3 regions of the Salipiger sp. 1_MG-2023 genome follow, and region 3 is predicted to be linked to each of the others. Evidence: riboswitches for the same ligand, from Rfam matches in the RefSeq annotation. Region 3 holds a riboswitch; each other region holds the start of a gene.
What was found. Region 3 has a riboswitch for thiamine pyrophosphate ahead of Q4543_RS16960 (FAD-dependent oxidoreductase). Riboswitches for the same ligand answer to the same signal wherever they lie in the genome.
Positions count from the first base shown of each region.

Region 1: another riboswitch for thiamine pyrophosphate. It lies ahead of thiM (hydroxyethylthiazole kinase); the one in region 3 lies ahead of Q4543_RS16960 (FAD-dependent oxidoreductase).
Region 2: another riboswitch for thiamine pyrophosphate. It lies ahead of Q4543_RS16330 (thiamine ABC transporter substrate binding subunit); the one in region 3 lies ahead of Q4543_RS16960 (FAD-dependent oxidoreductase).

Region 1 covers NZ_JAUOQN010000066.1:4,938-12,771, reverse strand. Annotated here, with positions in the region: gene Q4543_RS20960 (TRAP transporter large permease) at 1-488, shown strand, start outside; gene Q4543_RS20955 (IclR family transcriptional regulator) at 573-1,346, shown strand; gene Q4543_RS20950 (2-hydroxyacid dehydrogenase) at 1,393-2,355, opposite strand; TPP riboswitch at 2,482-2,576, shown strand; gene thiM (hydroxyethylthiazole kinase) at 2,629-3,432, shown strand; gene thiE (thiamine phosphate synthase) at 3,429-4,040, shown strand; gene thiD (bifunctional hydroxymethylpyrimidine kinase/phosphomethylpyrimidine kinase) at 4,037-4,843, shown strand; gene tenA (thiaminase II) at 4,840-5,508, shown strand; gene Q4543_RS20925 (glucan biosynthesis protein) at 5,651-7,255, opposite strand; gene Q4543_RS20920 (bifunctional aconitate hydratase 2/2-methylisocitrate dehydratase) at 7,607-7,834, shown strand, end outside.
Region 2 covers NZ_JAUOQN010000037.1:33,243-41,076, forward strand. Annotated here, with positions in the region: gene Q4543_RS16315 (site-specific DNA-methyltransferase) at 1-295, shown strand, start outside; gene Q4543_RS16320 (DMT family transporter) at 526-1,392, shown strand; gene aroC (chorismate synthase) at 1,491-2,591, opposite strand; TPP riboswitch at 2,686-2,785, shown strand; gene Q4543_RS16330 (thiamine ABC transporter substrate binding subunit) at 2,836-3,819, shown strand; gene Q4543_RS16335 (thiamine/thiamine pyrophosphate ABC transporter permease ThiP) at 3,829-5,343, shown strand; gene Q4543_RS16340 (ATP-binding cassette domain-containing protein) at 5,330-6,028, shown strand; gene Q4543_RS16345 (cytochrome c1) at 6,333-7,115, opposite strand; gene petB (cytochrome b) at 7,133-7,834, opposite strand, start outside.
Region 3 covers NZ_JAUOQN010000040.1:9,410-17,243, reverse strand. Annotated here, with positions in the region: gene Q4543_RS16965 (FAD-binding oxidoreductase) at 1-813, shown strand, start outside; TPP riboswitch at 910-1,010, shown strand; gene Q4543_RS16960 (FAD-dependent oxidoreductase) at 1,150-2,130, shown strand; gene thiS (sulfur carrier protein ThiS) at 2,114-2,311, shown strand; gene Q4543_RS16950 (thiazole synthase) at 2,314-3,084, shown strand; gene Q4543_RS16945 (thiamine phosphate synthase) at 3,081-3,677, shown strand; gene Q4543_RS16940 (HesA/MoeB/ThiF family protein) at 3,674-4,657, shown strand; gene Q4543_RS16935 (ABC transporter substrate-binding protein) at 4,666-5,598, shown strand; gene Q4543_RS16930 (ABC transporter ATP-binding protein) at 5,595-6,317, shown strand; gene Q4543_RS16925 (ABC transporter permease) at 6,314-7,045, shown strand; gene Q4543_RS16920 (TRAP transporter large permease) at 7,095-7,834, opposite strand, start outside.

The DNA of each region.
Region 1 (7,834 bases), on a different contig from region 3:
TGATGATCGCGGTGCAGGATGCGGCGCGGGCCTCGGCCGTGGTGATGATGGTGGTGACCTTCGCCAGCCTCTTTGGCTGGGTGGTCACGGTCGATGACGTGGTCGGCAAATATTCCGAGGCGCTGCTAAGCTTCAGCCACGCGCCGTTCCTTGTGCTCATGGTGATGGCGCTGGTGCTGCTGGTGGCGGGCATGTTCATGGATGCGATCACCATCATGTTCATCTGCCTGCCGATCTTTCTGCCGGTGGTGCATGAAATGGGCTGGGATCCGGTGTGGTTCGGCATCTTCCTGTCGATCACCCTTGCCATCGGGCTGTTCACCCCGCCGGTCGGCATCAACCTGTTCGTTGCGGCCAACATCACCGGCCTGACTCTGGAACGCATCGCGGGCGCGGCGCTGCCGTTCCTGCTGACGGCGATCATCGGCATCGCGGTGGTCGGCGCATGGCCCGGGCTGACGCAATACCTGCTGAACTGGATGCAATGACAGAGGGGGGGCAGGCGCGCCTTGCCCCCCTGCCCCGCGCGGGGCTAGTCTGTGCGCCAGCCACCGCAGCCAGGCCCGCATCGCATGACCAAGCCAGAACCCACCTCGGGGGCGCAGAGCCTTCACCGCGCCGTCGCGATCCTGCGCCTTGTTGCCGCCAATGCGCAGAGCGGCATCCGCCTGTCAGAGCTGTGCAAACGCACAGGGCTGGCGCGCACCACGGTGCACCGGATGCTGGGCGCGCTGGTCGGCGAAGGGCTGGTCGAACAGGATGCGGACACCGATCTCTATCATCTCGGGCGCGAAGCATGGCTGATGGGCCTTGCCGCGCAGGGGCGCTTCGGCATGGAAACGGTGGCTGCGGCGACGCTGGCGCGGATCAGCGCGCAATCCGGCGACATCGCGCTGTTTCTGGTGCGCTCGGGCACTCACGCGGTTTGCATCGCCCGCGAAGAGGGCAGCTATCCGGTGCGCACCCATACCGCTCAGGTCGGCGGGCGCTATCCGCTGGGGGTGGGCGGCGGCAGCCTTGCCATCCTCTCCGCCTGCCCTGACGACGAGATCGACTGGATACTCGACAGCAACAGCGCCGAGCTGGCGCGCGATCACCCCCGCCTGACCCCGGCACTGCTGCGCGAGATGGTGGCGCAGGCGCGGGTGCGTGGCTATGCCCTGAATCCCGGTCTGGTCTATCCCGAAAGCTGGGGGCTGGGCCTGCCGTTCCACGACCGGCAGGGCATGGTGCGCGGGGCAATCATGCTGGCCGGGGTGCCCGCCCGGATCGAGCCGCGCGCCGCCGAAGTCGCGCAATTGCTGCGGGACGAGGTGCCGCGCCTTGAGGCGCGGCTGTATCGCTAGGCTGCGGCGGCCGGTGCCGAGACAGGGCAACCGGCAAAGCGCAACACTAGCCCGGCAGGTAGGCCCCAAGATCAACCGGCGTCAGCAACTCCCGCCCCGCGAACAGCGCCGCAAGATTGTCGACCACGGTCTGCGCCATCGCATCGCGCGTCTGCACCGTGGCAGAGGCGTGATGCGGCAGCAGCGTGGTGTTCGGCAGCGACGTCAGGCGCGGATCGGGGTCCGGCTCGCTGGCATAGACATCAAGCCCCGCATGACCCAGCCGCCCCGCACTCAGCGCATCAATCAGCGCCTCTTCATCGACGACCGAGCCGCGCGCCACGTTGACCAGCAGGCCCTGCGGCCCCAGCGCGTCGATCACCTCGGCGGAGATCAGCCCGCGCGTGCCCTCGCCCCCGGCCACGATGGCAACCAGCGTATCGCTTTCGCGGGCAAGCTGCACGAGGTCCGGCACAAAGCGCCACTGCGCCCCCTTGTCGCGCCGGTTCCAGTAGCTGACCTGCATCCCCAGTGCCGCGCCGCGCTCTGCGATGGCCTGCCCGATGGTGCCCAGCCCGACCACCCCCAGCCGCGAGCCGGCAACGCTGGTCTGCAATGGAAAGGGCCCCTTGCGCGCCCAGTTCCCCGAACGCACCCAGGCATCCGCCGCCACCAGCCCGCGCCGCGCCGCCAGCATCAGCAGGATCGCGGTGTCGGCCACGTCGTCGCACAGCGCTGGCGAGCTGTTGGTCAGCGCAATGCCGCGCTGCGCCATGGTCGCAAGATCGAAGCCTTCGAACCCCGCCGAAGAACAGGCGACCAGCTCGAGCCGCGGCATCAGGTCCAGCATCTGCCGGGTCAGCGGCGCGTGGCCATTGGTGGCCAGCGCGCGGCAGGCCGGGCCGTGCTGCGCCAGAAACGCCTCTTTGTCCGGCGCAAGATCCCAGCGGTGCAGGCGGTAGGCAGCGTCAAGCTGCGCCATTGCAGCCGGGCGCTGCGGGCAAAGCATCATCAGGTCGGGCTTGGTCATCGCGGGGTCTCCGGTATGGTGTTGGCGCACCCGCAGAGGTCTGACGCAAGTCACCCCCGACGGCAAGCCCGCGCCGCCCTGAACCGCAGGGCTTGACGCGCCATGCCAACGGTGAAACCCTCGCGGCACTAGCGACAGGGGCGCTCGGGAAACCGGGCTGAGACGCACCCTTCGAACCTGAACCGGATAATGCCGGCGGAGGGAGGCGCGCAGGACTTGAACGGCCATGCGCCCTCTGTCTGCCAGTCTTCCCCCGCGCGGGAGGAGACAGAGTTGAGCGACACAACAGCCGCAAACCAGCGCGCCGCCGAGGCGCTGCACGCCATGCGCACCGCCGCGCCGCTGGTGCACAACATCACCAATTATGTCGCGATGAACATCATGGCGAACGTGATGCTGGCGGCGGGGGCCTCGCCCGCGATGCTGCATGCACGCGAAGAAGCCGCCGAGTTCGCCGGCATCGCACAGGCGCTGACCCTCAACATCGGCACTATCTCGCCGCCCTGGGCCGAGGCGATGATTGGCGCGGCGCAGGCCATCGCGGACAAGCCCTGGGTGCTTGATCCGGTGGCGGTAGGGGCGACGGGGTATCGCCGGACGCTCGGCGCCGAGCTGCTGGCGCGGAGCCCGACGGTGATCCGGGGCAATGCCTCCGAGATCCTGTCTCTCGCCGGAACCCAAGCGGCGGGCAAGGGCGCCGACGCCGCCGACAGCGTCGCCGCGGCGCAAGATGCTGCCCGCGCGCTTGCGCTGCAGACCGGCGGCGTAGTCGCGGTGACCGGCGCGCTGGATTACGTCACCGACGGGACGCGCGCCGCCGAGGTTGCGAACGGTCACCCCATGATGCCGCGCATCACCGCGCTGGGGTGTTCGCTGACCGGCATCGTCGGGGCCTTCTGCGTCGGGCAAAATCCGTTCGACGCAACCGTCGCGGCGCTGGCCTTCTATGGTCTCGCCGGGGAACGCGCAGGAATGGCCAGCGCCGGGCCGGGCTCGTTTCAGGTGGCCTTCCTCGATGCGCTGGCGGCGATCACCCCCGAAGATCTGGCTGCGGGCGCAAGGATCGCGGCACGATGATCCCGCCGCTGTGCTTCATTACCGATGCCACGGCCCCCGCCCCGGTCATCGAGCAGGCGCTGGCCGCTGCCGCCGGAGGCGCGGGCTGGGTACAACTGCGCGACAAGACCCTGCCCGACCCGGCCTTCGCCGCGCTGGCGCGCGATCTGATGGCCCGGCTCGCGCCTTTGGGCGCGCAGCTGGTGATCAACGACCGGGTCGCGATCGCCCTCGCCATCGGCGCCCCGGTGCTGCATATCGGCCAGTCCGACGGCGATCCGGCGCAGATCCGCCAGCGCATCGGTCCAGACATGATCCTTGGCCTGTCGGTCGAGAACGAGGCGCAGCTAGGCGATGTGCCCGCCGGGGTCGACTACCTCGGCCTCGGGCCGATCTATGCCACCGCGTCGAAACCCGACCACGCCCCGCCCATCGGGCACGGCGGCTTTGCCCGCATCGCAGCGCGCAGCGCCCTGCCCTGCCTCGCCATCGGCGGCATCACCGCGCAGGACGCCGCCGCCGTGAAATCGGCCGGCGGTGCCGGGCTTGCGGTGGTGTCTGCCATCTCGCGCGCGCCGGACATGACCGCCGCCGCGCGCCATCTTATGCAATCATGGATGACCGCATGATCCCCAACATCCTGTCCATCGCCGGGTCCGACCCTTCGGGTGGCGCCGGCATTCAAGCTGACATCAAGGCGATCTGCGCCAACGGCGGCTACGCCATGAGCGCCATTACCGCGATCACCGCACAGAACACACAAGGTGTCAGCGCCGTCAGTCTCTGCACGCCCGAACTGATCCGCGCGCAGATCGACGCGGTCCGCGCCGATATCACCATCCACGCGGTCAAGATCGGCATGCTGGGCGATGAGGCGATCACCGCCTGCGTTGCCGATGCGCTCAGCGGGCTGGAGTGCCCGGTGGTGCTCGATCCGGTGATGGTCGCCAAGGGCGGAGATCGCCTGCTGGCACAAGGCGCCGTCGCCGCGCTGCGCCAGCGCCTGCTGCCGCTGGCCAGCGTCATCACCCCCAACCTGCCCGAAGCCGCCGACCTTCTGGATCAGCCCGAAGCCCAGAGCACCGAGCAGATGCTGGCGCAGGCCCGCGCCCTACTGGCGCTCGGGCCAAAGGCGGTCCTTCTCAAGGGTGGCCACCTGCAGGGCGCGCAAAGCCCAGATCTGCTGGCCACCGCCAGCACCGCGATATGGCTCAACGCCCCGCGCACCCTAACCCGCAACACCCACGGCACCGGCTGCACGTTGTCCTCGGCCCTTGCCACCCATCTTGGCGCCGGACTGGCGCTGGATCAGGCCGCCGCAGCGGCAAAGCATTACATCACCGGCGCCATCGCCGCCACAGACGCGCTGAGCGTCGGCAGCGGCCACGGCCCGGTGCATCATTTCCACGCCTTCAAGGACGCCTCGACATGAGCTTCACGCAAGACCTCGCCGCCGCAACCGCCACGCTGCGCAAACAGATCCACGACATGCCCTTCAACCGCGCCCTCGCCGATGGCTCGCTGCCCAAGGACGCCTTTCAGGGCTACATCGTGCAAGACGCGCATTACCTCGAAGGCTTTGCCCGTGCCCTTGCCCTGACAGCGGCAAAAGCGCCGGACCCGGACGCCGTCGCGCAACTATCCGGTTCCGCCGCCGGTGCCATCGCGGTCGAACGCCAGCTGCATGCCCACTATATGGGCCTGTTTGGCGTCAGTGCCGAGCGCTTCACAGCCACCGAAGTCTCCGCCGCCTGCGATCACTACGTCGCCTTCCTGCTGCGCACTGCCGCACTGGCGGATTTCGCCGAAAGCGTCGCCGCGCTGCTGCCCTGCTTCTGGATCTACCGCGACGTCGGCCACGAGATCGCGCGCATATCGCCCGAAGGAAACCCCTTCGCCGCATGGATCGACACCTATTCCGGCGAGGCCTTCGACGAAGCGGTGAGCCGCATGCTTGCCCTCGTCGATCGCAGCGCAGACGCAAGCGATGCCGCCACTCGCGCCAGAATGCACCGCGCCTTTGCAAAGGGCTGCTGGCATGAATGGCGCTTCTGGGACAGCGCCTGGCACCAGCAGGGCTGGCCCGCCCCCGCCTGAAGCGCCCCGAGCATCTTCTGGCCTCAAATATCCCGGGGGGTGAGGCCACAAGGCCGAGGGGGGCAGCGCCCCCCTTTTGCCCGCACGTCCATGCGCAGAACGATCAGCCGCGCGCAGCATGTCTGTCAGCGATCCGCCCCGGTCAGGACAGCATGCGCCGCAACTGCGACGGGAACAGCTGCAACAGGCAGGTTTCGCTGCGCGCCGCGCCGTCGACTGCAATATAAAGCCGCAGGTCGATGGGGCTGTCGTCTTCCTCGGGCAGCGCCGAGAAATCGAGATCGAAGATGGCGCGCCAGTAATCCTCGCCCACCACCGGGTAAGCGGCGTAACCGCCGGTCTCACCCCGCGATGTCGTCACCACCGGCACCACGCCCGGCCCACGCTCCAGCCCGTCAAAGCCGAAGCCGTCGAAATCGCAGACGATCTTGACGACGCCCTCGGGCCGCGGCTGCCCCGGTACGCCGCCCGCGCCAACCCGCGTCGCGGTGAAGCGCGCGGCGTTCTGCGGCACCGGGCTGTCTTCGAACCATGTCAGACGATAGCCGAACTGATATTCGCGCCCCGCACCGGCCGAGCCGGTCGGGGTCCACATGGCGACGATATTGTCGTGGATCTCGTCATCGGTCGGGATCTCGATCAGGGTCACCGACCCGTCGCCCCAATCGCCGGTCGGCTGCACCCAGGCCGAGGCGCGTTTTTCATAGAACACCCCGTCATCCTGATATTCGTCGAAATCGCGCTCGCGCTGCATCAGGCCAAAGCCCTTGACGCCGGGAGTGTAAAAGCTGTTCGACATGGTGCGCGGCGGGTTGCCGAGCGGGCGCCAGATACGCTCTCCGTTCGAGGCGTGGATCTCAAGCCCGTCGCTGTCATGCACCTCGGGGCGCCAATCGGGTGCAAAGCGCGCATCGGGCTTTCCGTACCAATACATCGAGGTCAGCGGCGCAAGGCCCAACCTGTCGACATCGCCGCGCAGGAACACATGCGCCTGCACATCCTGATCCGCACCTTCGTCGGCGCGGGTCGAGGCGATGCGATACGCCCCCGTGGCGCGCGGACTTTCCAGCAGCGCATAGGTGGTCAGAGCGCCGTCTGCGCCCTGTTCCAGCCAGAAGCGAGTAAAGCGCGGGAATTCCTCGGGGCCGCTGGCGATGGCGGTATCCAGCGCCAGCCCGCGCACCGACAGGCCAAACTGGCCCGAATAGCCCGATGTCCGCCAGTAGGACGCGCCAAGGAAGGCCATCCAGTCATTGCCGCCCGGCGTCTCCTGAACGCGAAAGCCCGCGAAGCCTTCGGTCTGGGTCAGGCCGCGGGCCGGGTTGCCCTCGGGGATGTCGAAGGCATCGAGCGTAAAGGGCACCTCGCGCGCCATGCCGTCCTCAAGCGCATAGATATGCACCGGCTCGCGAAAATACATGCCGGGAAAGAAGAACTGCACCGGCGACTGGCCGGGGGCGTTCCACAGCGCCAGCTCTTCGCGAAAGCGGATCTGGTTGTGCCGGTCATAATCGATCTGATCGAGGATCGCGCCATCGGCCACCGGCATCGGCACAAACGGCTGCGCCGCAAGATCGCGCGCCATGCCCGTCAGCATCTCGAAATCGAAGGGTTCGGCCGGGCCGAACCGCAGGCCAGCCCCGGCGGCGGCCTGCTGGGCGCGCGCGGCTTCTGGCAAAAGGTGAAAGGCCCCCGCACCAAGGGCAGAGGCAAGCAGGGCACGTCGCGTCAGGGGAAATGCGGTCATGTCGATTCCGTTGGAAATGGGCGTTCCAGACCTATCTGGAGGCTGCGGCTGCATTCGCCAGTCTTTCCTGACTTGGCAAGCGGAACCCTGCTGAAATCCGCCGCTTTCAGCCCTGTTTCGAAGCAGATTGGCCGAAGCCCCGCAAGATAGCGCCCGTTTGCGCGCCCGTTGCCATGCTTTCATGCAAATCGGGCCTTGAGTTTGCTCGGATTGCGGTATCCTTCCGGTGCAGGGCTCTTGCCGTGGTGCGCCGCATGGTATACAGCCGCATACAATCCTTCCCGCCATGCGCCGGTCGTGCCTGCGCAGGGCGATGTTTCCTTGACACAACGCTGAACAGCAGGGACCGCCATGAGCTTGTACACGGACTATCTCGCCGAAATCGAAACGCGCAAGACCGAGGGGCTTCACCCCAAGCCCATCGACGATGGCGCATTGGTCGCCGAGCTGATCGCGCAGATCGAAGAGCCGGGACATGCGCACCGTGCTGGCTCGCTGGACTTCTTCATCTACAACACCCTGCCCGGCACCACGAGCGCCGCTGGCGTCAAGGCCGCCTTCCTCAAGAAGATCATTCTT
Region 2 (7,834 bases), on a different contig from region 3:
TCGGGCCAAGCGCGCCGAGCCGCGCGTTCCTTTCGGCCAGCTGGTCGAACGCGGGATGCTGCGCCCCGGTGAAATGCTGGTCTCGCCCTCGGGAAAGGTCGCCAAGGTGCGGGCGGATGGTACGCTGATCGGCGATGATGTGCGTGGCTCGATCCATCAGGTCGGCGCGCATCTCGAAGGTGCGCCCTCGTGCAACGGCTGGACCTATTGGCATTTCCGCAAGGATGGCAAGCAGGTGCCCATCGACGTTCTGCGCCAGCAGATCCGTGCCGAGATGGCCGAGCGCCCGCACTAAGGTTTCACGAACACCAACCAGACACCGCCAGCGCCCGCACGTCGGGCGCCACTGGCCCCGCCTGTGCCTGCACGGGTGGGGCCTTTTTTTGCTGCACGGCCCCGCCCGCGACGCCTGCGCCTGCACAGGCGGGACACTCTCCAGCCCCAGCCTGCAAGGCCAACTATTCCTGCCTTCCGCTTGACCCTGCCCGCGATCCGCGTTCAGTGGCACACAAACGGAGATATACGATGGACCTGCGCGCGATCACGATGGGGCTGGCCTTTGCGGTCATGTGGTCCTCGGCCTTTACTTCGGCGCGGGTCATCGTGCTGGCCGCACCGCCGATGGGGGCGCTGGCGCTGCGGTTCTTCGTGTCGGGGGTGATCGCCATCGTCATCGCGCTTGCCTTGGGGCAGACATGGCGGCTGACGCGGCCGCAATGGCGCGCGACGATCATCTTCGGCATCTGCCAGAACGCGCTGTACCTTGGGCTGAACTTCGTTGCGATGCAGACGGTGCAGGCGTCGCTGGCCTCGATCATCGCGTCGGCGATGCCGCTGATCGTGGCGCTGGCAAGCTGGCTGTGGCTGGGCGAGCGGATGAAACCCATCGGCTATGCGGGGCTGATGGCCGGGGTGCTGGGCGTGGCGATCATCATGGGGGCGCGGCTGTCGGGCGGCGCGGACCCGCTGGGCATTGCGCTGTGCATCGGCGGGGTGCTGTCGCTGGCGCTGGCAACGCTGTCGGTCCGGGGGGCGTCGGGCGGGGGCAACGTGATGATGATCGTGGGGCTTCAGATGCTGGTGGGCAGCGCGCTGTTGTGGCCGCTGGCGCTGGCGTTCGAGACCTTTGCCATCGACTGGTCGTGGCAGCTTGGCGTGGCCTTTTCCTATACGGTGCTGGTGCCGGGGGTCGCGGCGACCTTCATGTGGATGCTGCTGGTAAACCGCATCGGCGCGACACAGGCCGCGACCTTCCATTTTCTCAACCCGGTGTTCGGGGTCGGGCTGGCGGCGCTGCTGCTGGGAGAATCCATGAGCCTGTGGGATGCAATCGGCGTGGCGATTGTCACCGTTGGCATTCTCGCCGTGCAGCGGGCGCGGGCGTCGGTCTGATCTGAACGGACGAGCGAGCCAAGCGTCAGCGCGCTGAAGTGCTCTCTTGATCGAGCCGCGCGATGATCCGGGGGCGCGCCGGATCATCGCGGTTATGGTCAGCCGATCTTGCCGCGGTTTTCGCCGATTTGTCCGCGATGCAGCAGCAGATGGTCAAGCAGGACACAGGCCATCATCGCCTCGCCCACCGGCACGGCGCGAATGCCGACGCAGGGATCGTGGCGCCCCTTGGTGATGATCTCGGTATCTTCGCCCGACTTGGTGATCGTCTTGCGGGTGGTGAGGATCGACGAGGTCGGTTTGACGGCAAAGCGCAGCACGACGTCTTGTCCGGTGGAAATACCGCCGAGGATGCCGCCGGCATGGTTCGAGTTATAGACCGGCCCGTCTGGCCCCATCGAGATCTCGTCGGCATTGTCCGACCCGCGCAGCAGGGCAGCGGCCATGCCATCGCCGATCTCGACCGCTTTCACCGCGTTGATCGACATCATCGCCGCCGCAAGATCGGTGTCGAGCTTGCCATAGATCGGCGCGCCCAGCCCGGCGGGGACGCCGCGGGCCACCACCTCGATCACCGCGCCGATGCTGTCGCCCGACTTGCGCAGCGCATCAAGGTCACCCGCCCAGTCCTGAGCGGTCTGGGCATCGGGGCACCAGAACGGGTTTTCGCCCACCTGCGCCAAATCGAACCGCGCCCGGTCGATGGCGCGCGGGCCCATCTGTACCATGTAGCCGGTGATCTCGATCCCCGGCGCCAGCATGTCCAGCGCGGCCCGCGCCAGCCCGCCAGCGGCAACCCGCGCCGCCGTTTCGCGCGCCGAAGACCGCCCGCCACCGCGATAATCGCGGATGCCGTATTTCTGCCAATAGGTGATGTCGGCGTGACCGGGGCGGAATTTCTCGGCGATCTCGCCGTAATCCTTCGACCGCTGGTCGGTGTTTTCGATCATCAGCTGCACCGGGGTGCCGGTGGTCTCACCTTGGAACACGCCTGACAGGATCTTCACCGCATCCGGTTCGCGCCGCTGCGTAGTGTATTTGTTCTGGCCCGGTTTGCGCCGGTCGAGCCAGAGCTGAAGCATCGCCTCATCAATGGCAACGCCCGGCGGGCAGCCATCGACGGTCGCCCCAAGCGCGGGGCCATGGCTTTCGCCCCAAGTGGTGACGCGAAACAGGTGGCCGAAACTGTTCAGGCTCATGGCGGGCTCCTCTGCTGACGGGTTCTGTTAGGGCAGCCGCGCCCGCGTCTCAAGGGAAATCCCCTTGCCAGAGGCCTTACGCGCCGCTACGAGTCAGCCCACCTCGGGGTGCCTGAGAGGGCTGAGATGCGCAATGCGAACCCGTTGAACCTGACCCGGTTAACACCGGCGGAGGGAAGGTGACGGCACCCAGATCACCGGGATAGCCCAGTCTTGCCCTCTCGCCGCAAGAATGGAGGATGCCATGAACACGGCCATCACCTTTGCAGCGGGATGCGTTCTGGCCAGCGGCGCGCTGGCGGACACCCCTGTCCTGACGGTTTACGCGGCGGATTACATCGCCTCGGAATGGGGCCCCGGCCCGAAGATCGAAGAGATGTTCGAAGAGACCTGCGGCTGCGATCTGCAATTCTCGCCCGGCGATCTGATGCCGCGCCTGCTGCTTGAGGGCGGGCGCACAGAGGCCGACGTGGTCATGGGGCTGAACAGCGACGTGACGAAGAAGGCGCGCGAAAGCGGCTTGTTCGCGCCGCACGGGGTTGACCTGTCGCCGCTGACGCTGCCGGTGGCGTGGGAAGATGACATTTTCCTGCCCTATGATTATAGCGCCACGGCCTTCATCTACGACACAACGCGCCTGCCGAACCCGCCCGAAAGCTTCGAGGCGCTGCTGGAGGCGGATGACGACATCAGCATCGTGATTCAGGATCCGCGCAGTTCGATTTCCGGTCTGGCAACGGTGCTTTGGGTCGAAAAGGTGTTTGGCGATCGCGCGCAAGAGGCTTGGGGCAAGCTTGCCCCCAAGATCCTGACCGCCACCAAGACATGGTCGGAAAGCTATGGCCTGTTCACCGATGGCGAGGCCGACATGGTGATGAGCTACGTCGCCAGCCCGGCCTATCACATCATCGCCGAAGGGGATCGCACCAAGAAGGCGGCGATCTTCCCCGAGGGGCATTACTTTATGGTGCAGCTCGCGGCAAAGATCGCCAGTACCGATCAGCCCGAACTGGCCGATGACTTCATGCAATTCGTCCTGTCGGAACCGTTTCAGACGATGATCGCCACCGGCGACTGGTCGTTCCCGGCGGCGCTGCCGCAGGAAAAATGGCCCGAAGGGTTCAAGGAATTGCAGATCCCCGAGACGGTGCTGTTCTATTCCGAGGACGAAGCCGCCGATCTGCGTGACAAGGCCATCGAGGCCTGGCGCGCGGCGTTGTCGCAGTAAGGGCTGGCGTTGACGATCTGGCAGGGGCGGGGCCCCGCCCTTGTTGCCGGGCTGGCCGTGGCGGCGCTGACCCTTGGTCCGGTGGCGGCGGTGCTCTGGCGGGCCGAAGGCCTCGGCGCGCCCGGCCCCGCCGACTGGCTGGCGGTCCGGTTCACCCTGATGCAGGCGCTGCTGTCGGCGGGGCTGAGCGTGCTGCTGGCGATCCCGGTAGCGCGGGCGCTGGCGCGGCGCCGGTTTCGCGGGCGCGGCGCGCTGGTGGCGTTGATGGGCGCGCCGTTCATCCTGCCGGTGATCGTGGCGGTGCTGGGCCTGCTGTCGGTGTTCGGTCGCAGCGGCGTGCTGAACGATGGCCTTGGGCTGCTTGGCCTGCCGAGCGTAAAGATTTACGGGCTGCAAGGCGTTCTGGTGGCGCATGTGTTCTACAATCTGCCCTTGGCGGTGCGGCTATTGCTTCAGGCGTGGCTGGCGATCCCGTCAGAACGCTTTCGGCTGGCGGCCTCGCTGGGGCTGACACCGATGGCGATGTTCCGCACCCTCGAATGGCCGATGCTGCTGCGCATCGTTCCCGGCGCCTTTGCGGTGATTTTCGTGATCTGCCTGTCGAGCTTTGCCGTCGCCCTGGCGCTTGGCGGTGGCCCGCGGGCCACCACGGTCGAGCTGGCGATCTATCAGGCTGTACGCTTTGATTTCGATCTGGGGCGGGCGGCGCTGCTGTCGGTGATCCAGCTGGTGCTGGCGCTATGTGCCGGGCTGGTGGCGCTGAAGCTGGGCACCGGGGCGGGCTTTGGCGCTGGCCTCGACCGGGCGCAGCAGCGCTGGGACGGAAGCGCGGTGCTGGATGCGGCGTGGCTGGCACTGGCGGCGCTTTTCCTGATGCTGCCGCTTGGGATGGTGGTTCTGAAGGGGCTTCCGGGACTGGCGTTGCTGGGGGCGGGGACGTGGCAGGCGGCGGGCAATTCGATTGCCGTGGCGCTGGCCTCGACCGTGCTGTGCATCGGCTGGGCGCTGCCACTGGCAACACGGCGCGGCGAGATGATCGGGATTCTGGGCATCGCGCTGTCGCCTCTGGTGCTGGGCACCGGCCTGTTCCTGATCGTGCAGCCCTTCGTCAACCCGCTGTCGGTTGCCTTGCCGGTGACGGTTCTGGTCAACGCGCTGGTCTCGCTGCCGTTTGCGCTGCGCATCCTGCGCCCCGAGGCCGAGGCGGTGCGTCATGACTATGCGCGCCTGTCGCAGGCGCTGGGGCTGACGCCGCTGGCGTGGCTGCGGCTGGTCCTGCTGCCCCGGCTGCGCCGCCCGCTGGGCTTTGCGGCGGGGCTGACGGCGGCGCTGTCGATGGGCGATCTCGGGGTGATCGCGCTGTTCGCCGACCCGAACCGCGCGACGCTACCGTTGCAGGTCTATCGGTTGATGGGGGCCTACCGGATGGAGGCGGCCTCGGGGGCGGCGCTGTTGCTGCTCGTCCTCAGCTTCGGGGCGTTCTGGATCTTTGACAGGGGAGGGCGGGTGAATGTTGACGCTTGAGGCGCTGCACTACCAGACGGGCGATTTCTCCATCGGGGCCGATTTCGCCCTGCCGCAGGGGCGGCGCGTGGCGATTGTCGGGCCGTCCGGGGCGGGCAAATCGACCCTGCTCGACCTCGTGGCCGGGTTTCTCGCACCGGTATCGGGGCGGGTGCTGTGGCAGGGGCAGGACATCACCGCCGCGCCGCCGAACCAGAGACCGGTGGCGATGCTGTTTCAGGAAAATAACCTGTTCCCGCATCTCGATCTGCTGCGCAATCTCGGGCTGGCCCTGCGCCCAGATGGCGGCGGGCTGCGGCAGGCCGAGCGCGATGCCATCGAGACAGCGCTGGCCCGCGTCGGGCTCGACGGCATGAGCGGGCGCAAGCCGGGCGCCTTGTCGGGCGGTCAGCAAAGCCGCGCGGCGTTGGCGCGGGTGCTGCTTCAGGCGCGGCCGGTGATTGCGCTTGACGAGCCGTTCGCGGCGCTTGGCCCGGCGCTCAAATCCGAGATGCTGGCGCTGGTGCGCGACGTGGCACAAGAGCTGGGCGCGCTGGTGCTGCTGGTCAGCCATGATCCGGGCGATGCGCTGGGATTTGCGCAGGAAACGGTGCTGGTGGCGGAGGGCGCTGCGCAGCCACCCATGGACACGCAGCGCCTGTTCGCCGATCCGCCCGACGCGCTGCGCGCCTATCTGGGCCGGTAAACGCTGTGGCACGGTGCGGACGGTCTGCCGCGTGATGCAGGTGGGGCTGGCGCGACAGGTTTTGCAGGAATGCCAGCCGCATCGACATTGGCGCTTGGATCGGTGGTTGATCCGGTGACGGGCGTGCCGGGACAGCGCGTCATTGGCGGCAGGACTGAGGAGGAGGGCTGTTGTGGCTGAACGCTGGCAGGCCGTCACAGCGTCGCACCAGCGAAAATGCTGAGGGGCAAACTGGCGCGGCGCGCGCGCCAGCTTCAGGTCATGCCCTGCCGCCGCGCGGCAGGACATCTTGTTTCACGTGAACTCAGAGCTTGTGTTTGATCGGACGCCAGAGACGCTTGTTGGTCAGGTATAGCAGCGAGGCGAGGATCACGAGGAAGATCACCCCGGTAAAGCCTGCCTGCTTGCGCGCCATCATTTTCGGCTCTGCCGCCCACATCAGGAAGGCCGCGACGTCCTGCGCCTCGTGGTCCAGCGCGTTGGAATGGCCGTCGGCATATTCCACGTCTTCGCCCATAAGCGGTGGGGCCATGGCGATCCATCCGGTCGAAAAGGCGGTGTTCTCGTAGAAGGTGGTGCCTGCTTCGACCTTTTCCTCGCCCGTGTAGCCGGTGAGGATAGACGCGATGTATTCCGCCCCGCCCATGCCCTTGAACAGCTGGTTCAGGCCAGTGCCATAGGGGCCATGAAAGCCGGCGCGTGCCTTTGCCATCAGCGACAGGTCAGGTGCGCCTACCCCATCATTGACCGGGAAATGGTCGGTCGGGGTCGCGGGGCGGTAATCATCCAGCTCGGCGTCGAAGATCTCGAAGTTCTGCGCCGCGTAGGCCCGGACCTCGTCTTCCGAGAAATGCGGGCCGCCCTCGTCGCCGAGGCTGCGCAAGGGCACGTAGCGCAGACCGTGGCAGGCCGAGCAGACCTCGGTAAAGACCTGCAAGCCGCGCTGAAGCTGGGCCTGATCGAAGGCACCAAACGGGCCTTCGAACGAGAAGTCGAAATCCTCGACATGGCCGCCTTCTCCGGCAGCAAAGGCGCTGCCGGCAAGGCCGAGGACCACTGCGGACGAAAGGGCAAGTTTTCTGAACATGATTTCTGTCCTTTCTCTCACTCGGCCGGTGTCTTGGTCGAGGACTTGCCGTAATGGCTTTCGAAGTCTTCCTCGATGGTCGCGGGCTGCGGCAGCGGCTTTTCGAACACGCCCAGCAGCGGCAGGATCACGAAGAAATAGCCGAACCAGTAGGCCGCACCGATCAGCGAGAAGCTGGCATAGGGCTCTTCGGCGGGCATGGCGCCAAGCCACATCAGCGCGATGAAGTCGATCACCAGAAGCCAGAACCACCACTTGAACTGCGGGCGGTACTTGCCCGAGCGCACCGACGAGGTGTCGAGCCAGGGCGCCAGCGCCATGGCAATGATCGCGCCGAACATCGCGAGCACACCAAAGAACTTGGCATCGACGATGCCGCCGGTGACGAAGCTGGCGATCTGCACCACCCAGACTTCCGAGGTGAAGGCGCGCAGGATCGCGTAGAACGGCAGGAAATACCATTCGGGCACGATATGCGCCGGCGTCGAAAGCGGGTTCGCTTCGAGGTAGTTGTCCGGGTGACCGAGGTAGTTCGGCATGAAGCCGACGATGGCCCAGAACACCGCGAGGATGATCGCCAGCGCGAACACGTCCTTGATGACGTAATAGGGCCAGAACGGCACGGTGTCCTTTTCAGCCTCGGCCTTGGACCCGCGGCGCACCTCGACCCCGGTGGGGTTGTTGTTGCCCGTGGTGTGGAAGGCCCAGATATGCACCGC
Region 3 (7,834 bases):
GCCGCCTTTGACGCGCAGGCGCAATACGCCCACCGCATGGAGGCGGAATTCGGCGTGCCGTTCCGCGCGCTCGACGGCGCGGCCTTTGCCCGCGAAGAGCCATCGTTTCAAACCCGCTATGCCGGGGCGCTGCACTGGACCGGCAGCTGGACCTGCGCCAGCCCCGGCCGGCTGACCGGGGCCTATGCCGATCTCTTCGTGGCTCGGGGCGGCAGGCTGGCGCGCGGTGACGCAGCAAGCCTGACGCAGCAGGGCAGCGGCTGGACAGTGCAGGGCGAGGCTGGGCCGCTGAGCGGCGAACATGCTGTGATCTGCCTTGGCCCTTGGTCGCCCGAAGTTCTGAAACCGTTTGGCTATCGCGTCAACATGGTGTGGAAGCGCGGCTATCACCAGCATTTCACCGGCTCGGCGCCGCTTCAGCGCCCCTGTGTCGATTCCGAACACGGGCTCGTGCTGTCGCCGATGACCCAAGGTCTGCGCATGGCCACCGGCGCGGCGCTGGTGGGGCAGACCGATCCGGTCGATCGCGCGCAGCTGATCTTTGGCGAGCGGGTGATGCGCCGCGAGATCGACCTTGGCCGCGTGGTCGAGGATCAGCCGTGGTACGGGCATCGCCCCTGCCTGCCGGACATGCTGCCGCTTGTCGGAAAGGCGCCGCGCCATGCCGGGCTGTGGCTCAATTTCGGCCATGGGCATCAGGGCTTCACGCTGGGGCCGACGACGGGGAGCCTGCTGGCCGACGCGATGGCGGGGATGGGCTCTGATCTGATCGAGGCGCTGTCTCCGGCGGGGCGGGCGGCTGTCATCCGCTGACCCGTCTTGGCGCTCTGCGGCAGAGGCTGTTCATCAATCCAGACGCGATCCCCCGCGACGGCCCTTGTAGGCCGCGCGCGAAGCGGCTAGCCTTTGCGAAATCCGTTGGGGTGCCCCGTCAGGGGCTGAGAGGCATGTGCCAACCCATCGAACCTGATCCGGGCAATACCGGCGTAGGGAACGGAGAGAGCGCAGACCCCGGCGATATTGCCCCTGCGCCCCCCTCCTCCTTTCCGCGCCGACCGCCCGCGCCGATGGAGGACCAAAGATGAGGCCACAACCAGCTTGCATTGCCGCTGCCGGAACGGGCAGCGCGCCATGCGCCGGAGCGCGGCCATGACCCGCGCCATGGTGATCGGCGGCGGCGTGGCCGGGCTTTGCACCGCGAGCGAACTGCTGGCGCGGGGCTGCGAGGTGACACTCTGCGATCCGCAGCCCGATCCCGGCCCGCATGGCTGTTCGTGGTGGGCGGGCGGCATGCTGGCGCCGTTCTGCGAAGGCGAAACCGCCGAAGAACCGGTGGTGCGGCTGGGCCAGCTATCCGCCGACTGGTGGGAAGGGCAGGGCGCCACGGTCACCCGCAAGGGCACGCTGGTGCTGACCCTCGGGCGCGACCGGCGCGAGCTTGACCGTTTTGCCCGCCGCACCAGCGGGCATGTGGCGCTGGATGACGCGGGGATTGCGGCGCTAGAGCCCGATCTTGCCGGGCGCTTTGGCCGCGCCCTGCACATGTCCAGCGAGGCGCATCTGGACCCGCGCGCGGCCCTGCAGACCCTGCGCGCCCGGCTGGAGCGCTCTGGCGTGCGCTTTGAGCCGCGAGAGGCCACGCCCGAGGGGCTGACCTTTGATTGTCGCGGGCTGAGCGCGCGAGATGCGCTGCCGGACCTGCGCGGCGTCAAAGGCGAGATGGTGATCCTGCGCAGCGCCGACATCGCGCTGGCCCGCCCGGTGCGCCTGCTGCACCCGCGCTATCCGCTGTATGTGGTGCCGCGCGCCGACGGGATCTTTATGCTGGGCGCCACGCAGATCGAAAGCGACGAGCGTCACCGGCGCAGCGTGCGCTCGGTGTTCGAACTGTTGTCGGCGGCCTATGCGCTGCACCCGGCTTTTGGCGAGGCAGAGCTGGTCGAAATCGGCGCCGATGCGCGCCCCGCCTTTCCCGGAAACCTTCCCCGCCTGCGCCGGCGGGGGCAGACCTTTTATCTTAACGGGCTGTTTCGTCACGGCTTTCTGCTTGCCCCCGCCTTGGCGCGGATGGCGGTGGCCGCCGCGCTGGACGGTCAGAAAACGGAGTTCATGGATGAAAGTCATGATTAACGGCACCGCCACCACGCTGGCATCGACCACGCTTGCCACCGCGCTCGACGAGCTTGGCTATGGCGAGGCAAAGCTCGCCACCGCGCTGAACGAGACCTTCGTTCCGGCGGCGTCCCGCGCCAGCACCACGCTGTCCGAGGGCGACCGGATCGAGATCGTCACCCCCCGGCAGGGAGGCTGAACATGCAGCTTTACGGAACCGACATCGCCTCGCGCCTGATGCTGGGCACGGCGCAATATCCCTCGCCCAGCGTGCTGGCCGAGGCGTTCCGGCGCTCTGGCGCGGGCATCGCCACGGTCTCGGTGCGCCGCGAGGCGGGGGGCGAGCGGGCTGGCGCGGCGTTCTGGGATCTGGTGCGCGATCTGGGCGTGGCCTTGCTGCCCAATACGGCGGGCTGCCATTCGGCACGCGAGGCGGTGACCACGGCGCATATGGCGCGCGAGCTGTTCGACACGTCGTGGATCAAGCTCGAGGTCATCGGCCATGCCGACACCTTGCAGCCCGATCCCTTTGCGCTGCTCGAGGCGGCGCGCATCCTGTGCGACGACGGCTTCAAGGTGTTCCCCTACACCACCGAGGATCTGGTGCTCGCCGACCGGCTGTTGAACGCGGGATGCGAGGTGCTGATGCCATGGGGCGCGCCCATCGGCTCTGGGCTTGGGCTGACCAATATCTACGGGCTGCGCTGCCTGCGCGCGCAGTTTCCCGATGTGCCGATGGTGGTCGATGCGGGGCTGGGCCTGCCCAGTCAGGCGGCGATGGCGATGGAAATGGGCTTTGACGCTGTCCTGCTCAACACCGCCGTGGCGCGTGCGGGCGACCCGGCGGGCATGGCCGATGCCTTTGCCCGCGCGGTGCAGGCCGGACGGCTGGCCCATGAGGCCGACCCGATGGAGCCGCGCGACATGGCTGCCCCCTCGACTCCGCTGATCGGCAAGGCGTTCCTGTCATGACGCTGGACAGGTTCTATCCGATCTTCGACAGCCTCGAGTGGCTGGAACGGGCGCTGCCGCTTGGGGTCAAGCTGGTGCAGCTGCGCGTCAAGGATCAAAGCGAGGCCGCGCTTTTGCCGCTGGTGAGCAAGGCGCAGGCGCTGTGCCGACAGCATGGCGCGGTGCTGGTGGTCAACGATCACTGGCGCGCGGCGATCGAGGCTGGCTGCGACTGGCTACATCTTGGGCAGGAAGATCTCGACACCGCCGATCTTTCGGCGATCCGCCGGGCGGGGCTGCGGCTGGGGATCAGCACCCATGACCACAGCGAACTTGACCGGGCGCTTGCCTTGGCCCCGGATTACGTGGCGCTCGGCCCGGTCTATCCGACGATCCTCAAGCAGATGAAATGGCAGCAGCAGGGGCTGGACCGCTTGACCGAATGGAAGCGTCTTGTCGGCGCGGTGCCGCTTGTCGCCATCGGCGGGATGAGCGTGGCGCGCGCGCCGGGGGCGTTTGCCGCGGGGGCCGATATCGTCTCGGCGGTGACCGACATCACGCTGTGCGACGATCCCGAGGCACGGATCGGCCAATGGCTCGAGGTGACGCGATGAGCCGCTATGCGCGCCAGATCGCGGTGCCCGAGCTGGGGCCACAGGGGCAGGCGCGGCTGCGCGGCGCGCGGGTGCTGGTGGTCGGCGCAGGCGGGCTTGCGGCGCCGGTGCTGCAATATCTTGCCGGGGCAGGGGCGGGGCAGCTGCGGCTGATCGACCCCGACCGCGTCGAGCAAAGCAACCTGCACCGCCAGACCCTGTTCCGCGAGGCGGACATAGGCCAGCCCAAGGCCGAGGTCGCCGCAGGGGCGGTGCGCGGGCTCAACCCCGATTGCGCCGCCGAGCCGATTGTCGGCGCCTTGGGGCCGCAGAACGCGGTGGCGCTTTGCGCGGGCATGACGGTGGTGCTGGATTGCGCCGACAGCTTTGCGGTCAGCTACATCCTGTCCGACACCTGCCGCGATCTTGGCCTGCCGCTGATCAGCGCCTCGGTGGTGGGCACCACCGGACATGTCGGCGGCTTTTGCGGCGGCGCGCCCAGCTTGCGGGCGGTGTTTCCCGATTTGCCACAGCGCGGCGGATCTTGCGCCGAAGACGGGGTGCTTGGCCCGGCTGTCGGCGTCATCGGCGCGCTGCAGGCGCAGATGGCGCTGGCGGTGATCGCCGGGCTGGTGCCCTCGCCGCTGGGGCAACTGGTGACGTTCGAAGCGCTTGGCCTGCGCTTTGGCGGCTTTGGCTTTGCCGGTGCGCCGGAGCCAGCGCATGGCCCGCGCTTTATCGCGCCCGCGCAGATCACCCCGGGGGATTTCCTGATCGACCTGCGCGCCGAAGGCGAGGCGCCGCTGCTGCGCCCATTTGCCCGGCGCCTGACGGTGGAGGCATTCGGCCCGGATGGCCCGGTGCCGGCCCCCGGCCAGCGCGCCGTGCTGTGCTGCCGCTCTGGCCTGCGCGCTTGGCAGGCCGCCGACCGCCTGTCCCGCATCTGGGACGGAGACATCACCCTTGTTGCCCTTGGCACATCCGATGGAGACCCCGCATGATCAACCGACTGAAACCGGCGCTTGCGGCGCTGGCGCTGCTTGCCACGCCCGCCGCCGCGCAGGACCACATGACCGTCATGCTCGACTGGTTCGTGAACCCCGACCATGGCCCGATCATCATCGCGCAGGAAAACGGCTATTTCGCCGAACAGGGGCTGGAGGTCGAGGTGATCGCCCCCGCCGATCCGTCCGACCCGCCCAAGATGGTGGCCGCCGGGCAGGCCGATCTTGCGATTTCCTACCAGCCGCAGCTGCACCTGCAAGTTGCCGAGGGCATGCCGTTGATCCGCGTCGGCACGCTGGTGGCCACGCCGCTGAACTGCCTGCTGGTGCTCGAGGATGGCCCGATCGACGCCCTGTCCGACCTCAGGGACCGCAAGATCGGCTTTTCGGTGGCCGGCGTCGAAGAGGCGTTGCTTTCGGCGATGCTGGGGCAGGAGGGGCTGACGCTGGACGATGTCGAGCTGGTCAACGTGAACTGGTCGCTGTCGCCGGCGCTGATGTCGGGGCAGGTCGATGCGGTCATCGGGGCCTTCCGCAATTTCGAGCTGAACCAGATGCAGATCGAAGGGATCGCCGGGCGCTGTTTCTACCCCGAGGAAGAGGGCGTGCCGACCTATGACGAATTGATCTACGTCGCCAACCCAGAGCACATGGACAAAAACATGATCCGCCGCTTTCTGGCCGCGACCGAAAAGGCAACGCAGTATATCGTCAACCACCCGCAGCAAGGCTGGGAGATCTTTGCCGCCACTTCGGCAGAACTTCAGGACCAGCTGAACGAACTTGCCTGGGCCGACACCGTGCCGCGCTTTGCGCTGCGCCCCGAGGCGCTGGACGCTGGGCGCTATACGCGGTTCGAGGCGTTTCTGGCAGAGGCGGGGCTGGTCGAGGGCACCCGCCCGGTGTCGCGCCTTGCGATTGATCCGGGCGCGCCATGAGCATCACCGGCCTGCACCTGTCGGGCAGCGCGCATATCGGCGCGGCAAGGCTGTTCGGGCCGGTAACGCTTGATGCGCCGGCGGGGGCATGGACCTGTCTGCTTGGCCCCTCGGGGGTGGGCAAATCGAGCATCCTGCGCTTGCTGGCGGGGCTGGGCGAGGGCGTGGTGTTCGACGGCAGGCTTGGTGCCGATGACGGGCAGCCGCTGACGGGGCGGGTCGCGCTGATGGCGCAGGGCGATCTGCTGCTGCCATGGCTCGATCTTGTTGGCAATGTCACGCTTGGTGCGCGGCTGCGCGGCGCGCCTGCCGACAAGATGCGCGCGGCAGAGCTGTTGCGCCGCGTCGGGCTGGCCGCGCATACCAGCAAGCGTCCCGATGCGCTGTCGGGCGGGCAACGCCAGCGCGTGGCGCTGGCCCGCACGCTGATGGAAGACCGCCCGGTGGTGCTTTTGGACGAGCCGTTTTCGGCGCTGGACGCCCGCGCGCGGGCGCAGATGCAGGATCTCGCGGCGGCGCTTCTGGCCGGGCGCACCGTGCTGCATGTCACCCATGACACGCTCGAGGCGGCGCGGCTTGGCGAGCAGGTATTGCTGATGACAGAGCAGGGCATGCGCAGCATCGCGCCCCCCGCCGCCCCGGCGCCACGGCCACATGATGCCTGCGAAACGCTGGTGTTTCAGGGCCATTTGCAGCGCTTGCTGATGATGCCCGCATGAGCCGGGTTTTGCGCATTGCGGCGCTGATCGTGCTGGGGTGCCTTGTCTGGCAGGCGCTGGTTCAGCTGGGCGATCTGCCACGGTTCATCCTGCCCGGCCCGCTGCTGGTGTTCTCGACGCTGTGGCACAGCTGGGCGCTGATTGCCCATCATGCGCTGGTCACGCTGGCCGAAGTGCTGATCGGCCTTGGCCTTGGCGCCGCGGCGGGATTTGTCACCGCAATCGTTCTGGCCGGTTCGGCGGCGGCGCGGGCGGTGCTGCGCCCGATGCTGGTGTTCAGTCAGGCAATCCCGGTGTTCGCGCTGGCGCCGATCCTGACGCTGTGGCTGGGCTATGGCATGGTGTCAAAGATCGCCATGGCGCTGCTGATCATCTATTTCCCCGTGACCTCGGCCTTCTTCGACGCGCTGATCCGCACGCCGCCGGGCTGGCTGGAACTGGCGCGGGTGATGGGCGCCTCGCCGCTGCGCACGCTTTGGCGCATCCGGGTTCCGGCGGCGCTGCCGGGCTTTGGCTCGGGGCTGCGGCTGGCGGCGGTCTATGCGCCGATCGGGGCGATCATCGGCGAATGGGTCGGGGCGTCGCAGGGGCTGGGCTATCTGATGCTGCTCGCCAACGGGCGTGCCAAGATCGACCTGATGTTCGCCGCGCTCATCGTTCTGGCGGTGCTGACGCTGGCGCTTCACGCTGGCATCGACGCGCTGTGCCGGAGGGTCTGGCGGATCTGATGCCGGGCAGGTTAGTGCCCGGCATCCCTTGGCGGCAGCGCAGGCCGCATCAATACCCCATCCGGTCCGGCAGCCATGTCACCACGCCGGGGACCAGCATGCACAGCAGCAGCACCGCGTACATGGCGGCGATGAAGGGCCAGCTTTCCCGCACCAGCTCTCCCATCTTTACCCCGGTGATGCCGGTCACCACGAACAGCACCACGCCGACCGGGGGCGTCAGCATTCCGATGACGAGGTTCAGCACGAACAGAAAGCCAAAGTGCAGCGGATCGATGCCGTAGGTGATCGCGATGGGATGGAACAGCGGCACCAGCATGATGTAGGCGGCGTTGGATTCCAGAAACATGCCGACCACCAGCAGCATCAGGGCCACGAGGCAGAGGAACACGAACGGGCTGTCCGTCACGCCCTGAAGCAGCGCCGCCAGCTTGAACGGCAGCATGTCGATGGTGAACAGGAAGGTCACCGTCGAGGCAAAGGCGATCATCGCCGCCACCAGCGCCGAGGTCTTGGCGGCGGTCAGCAGCACCTCGGGCAGATCGGCGATGCGCAGCTTGCGCGTCACGAAAAAGCCGAGGAACAGCGCGTAACACACCCCGATGGCGGCGCCTTCGGTGGGGGTGAACGCACCGGCCACGATGCCGCCGATCACCACCACCGGCATCAGGAACACGATGATGCTGCGGCGCAATTCCCGCGCCACATGGGCCAGCGAAAACGGCGCGCCCGCCAGCGGGTAGTTGCGTTTCCACGCGATCAGCCAGCACAGCACCATGAAGGTCGCGA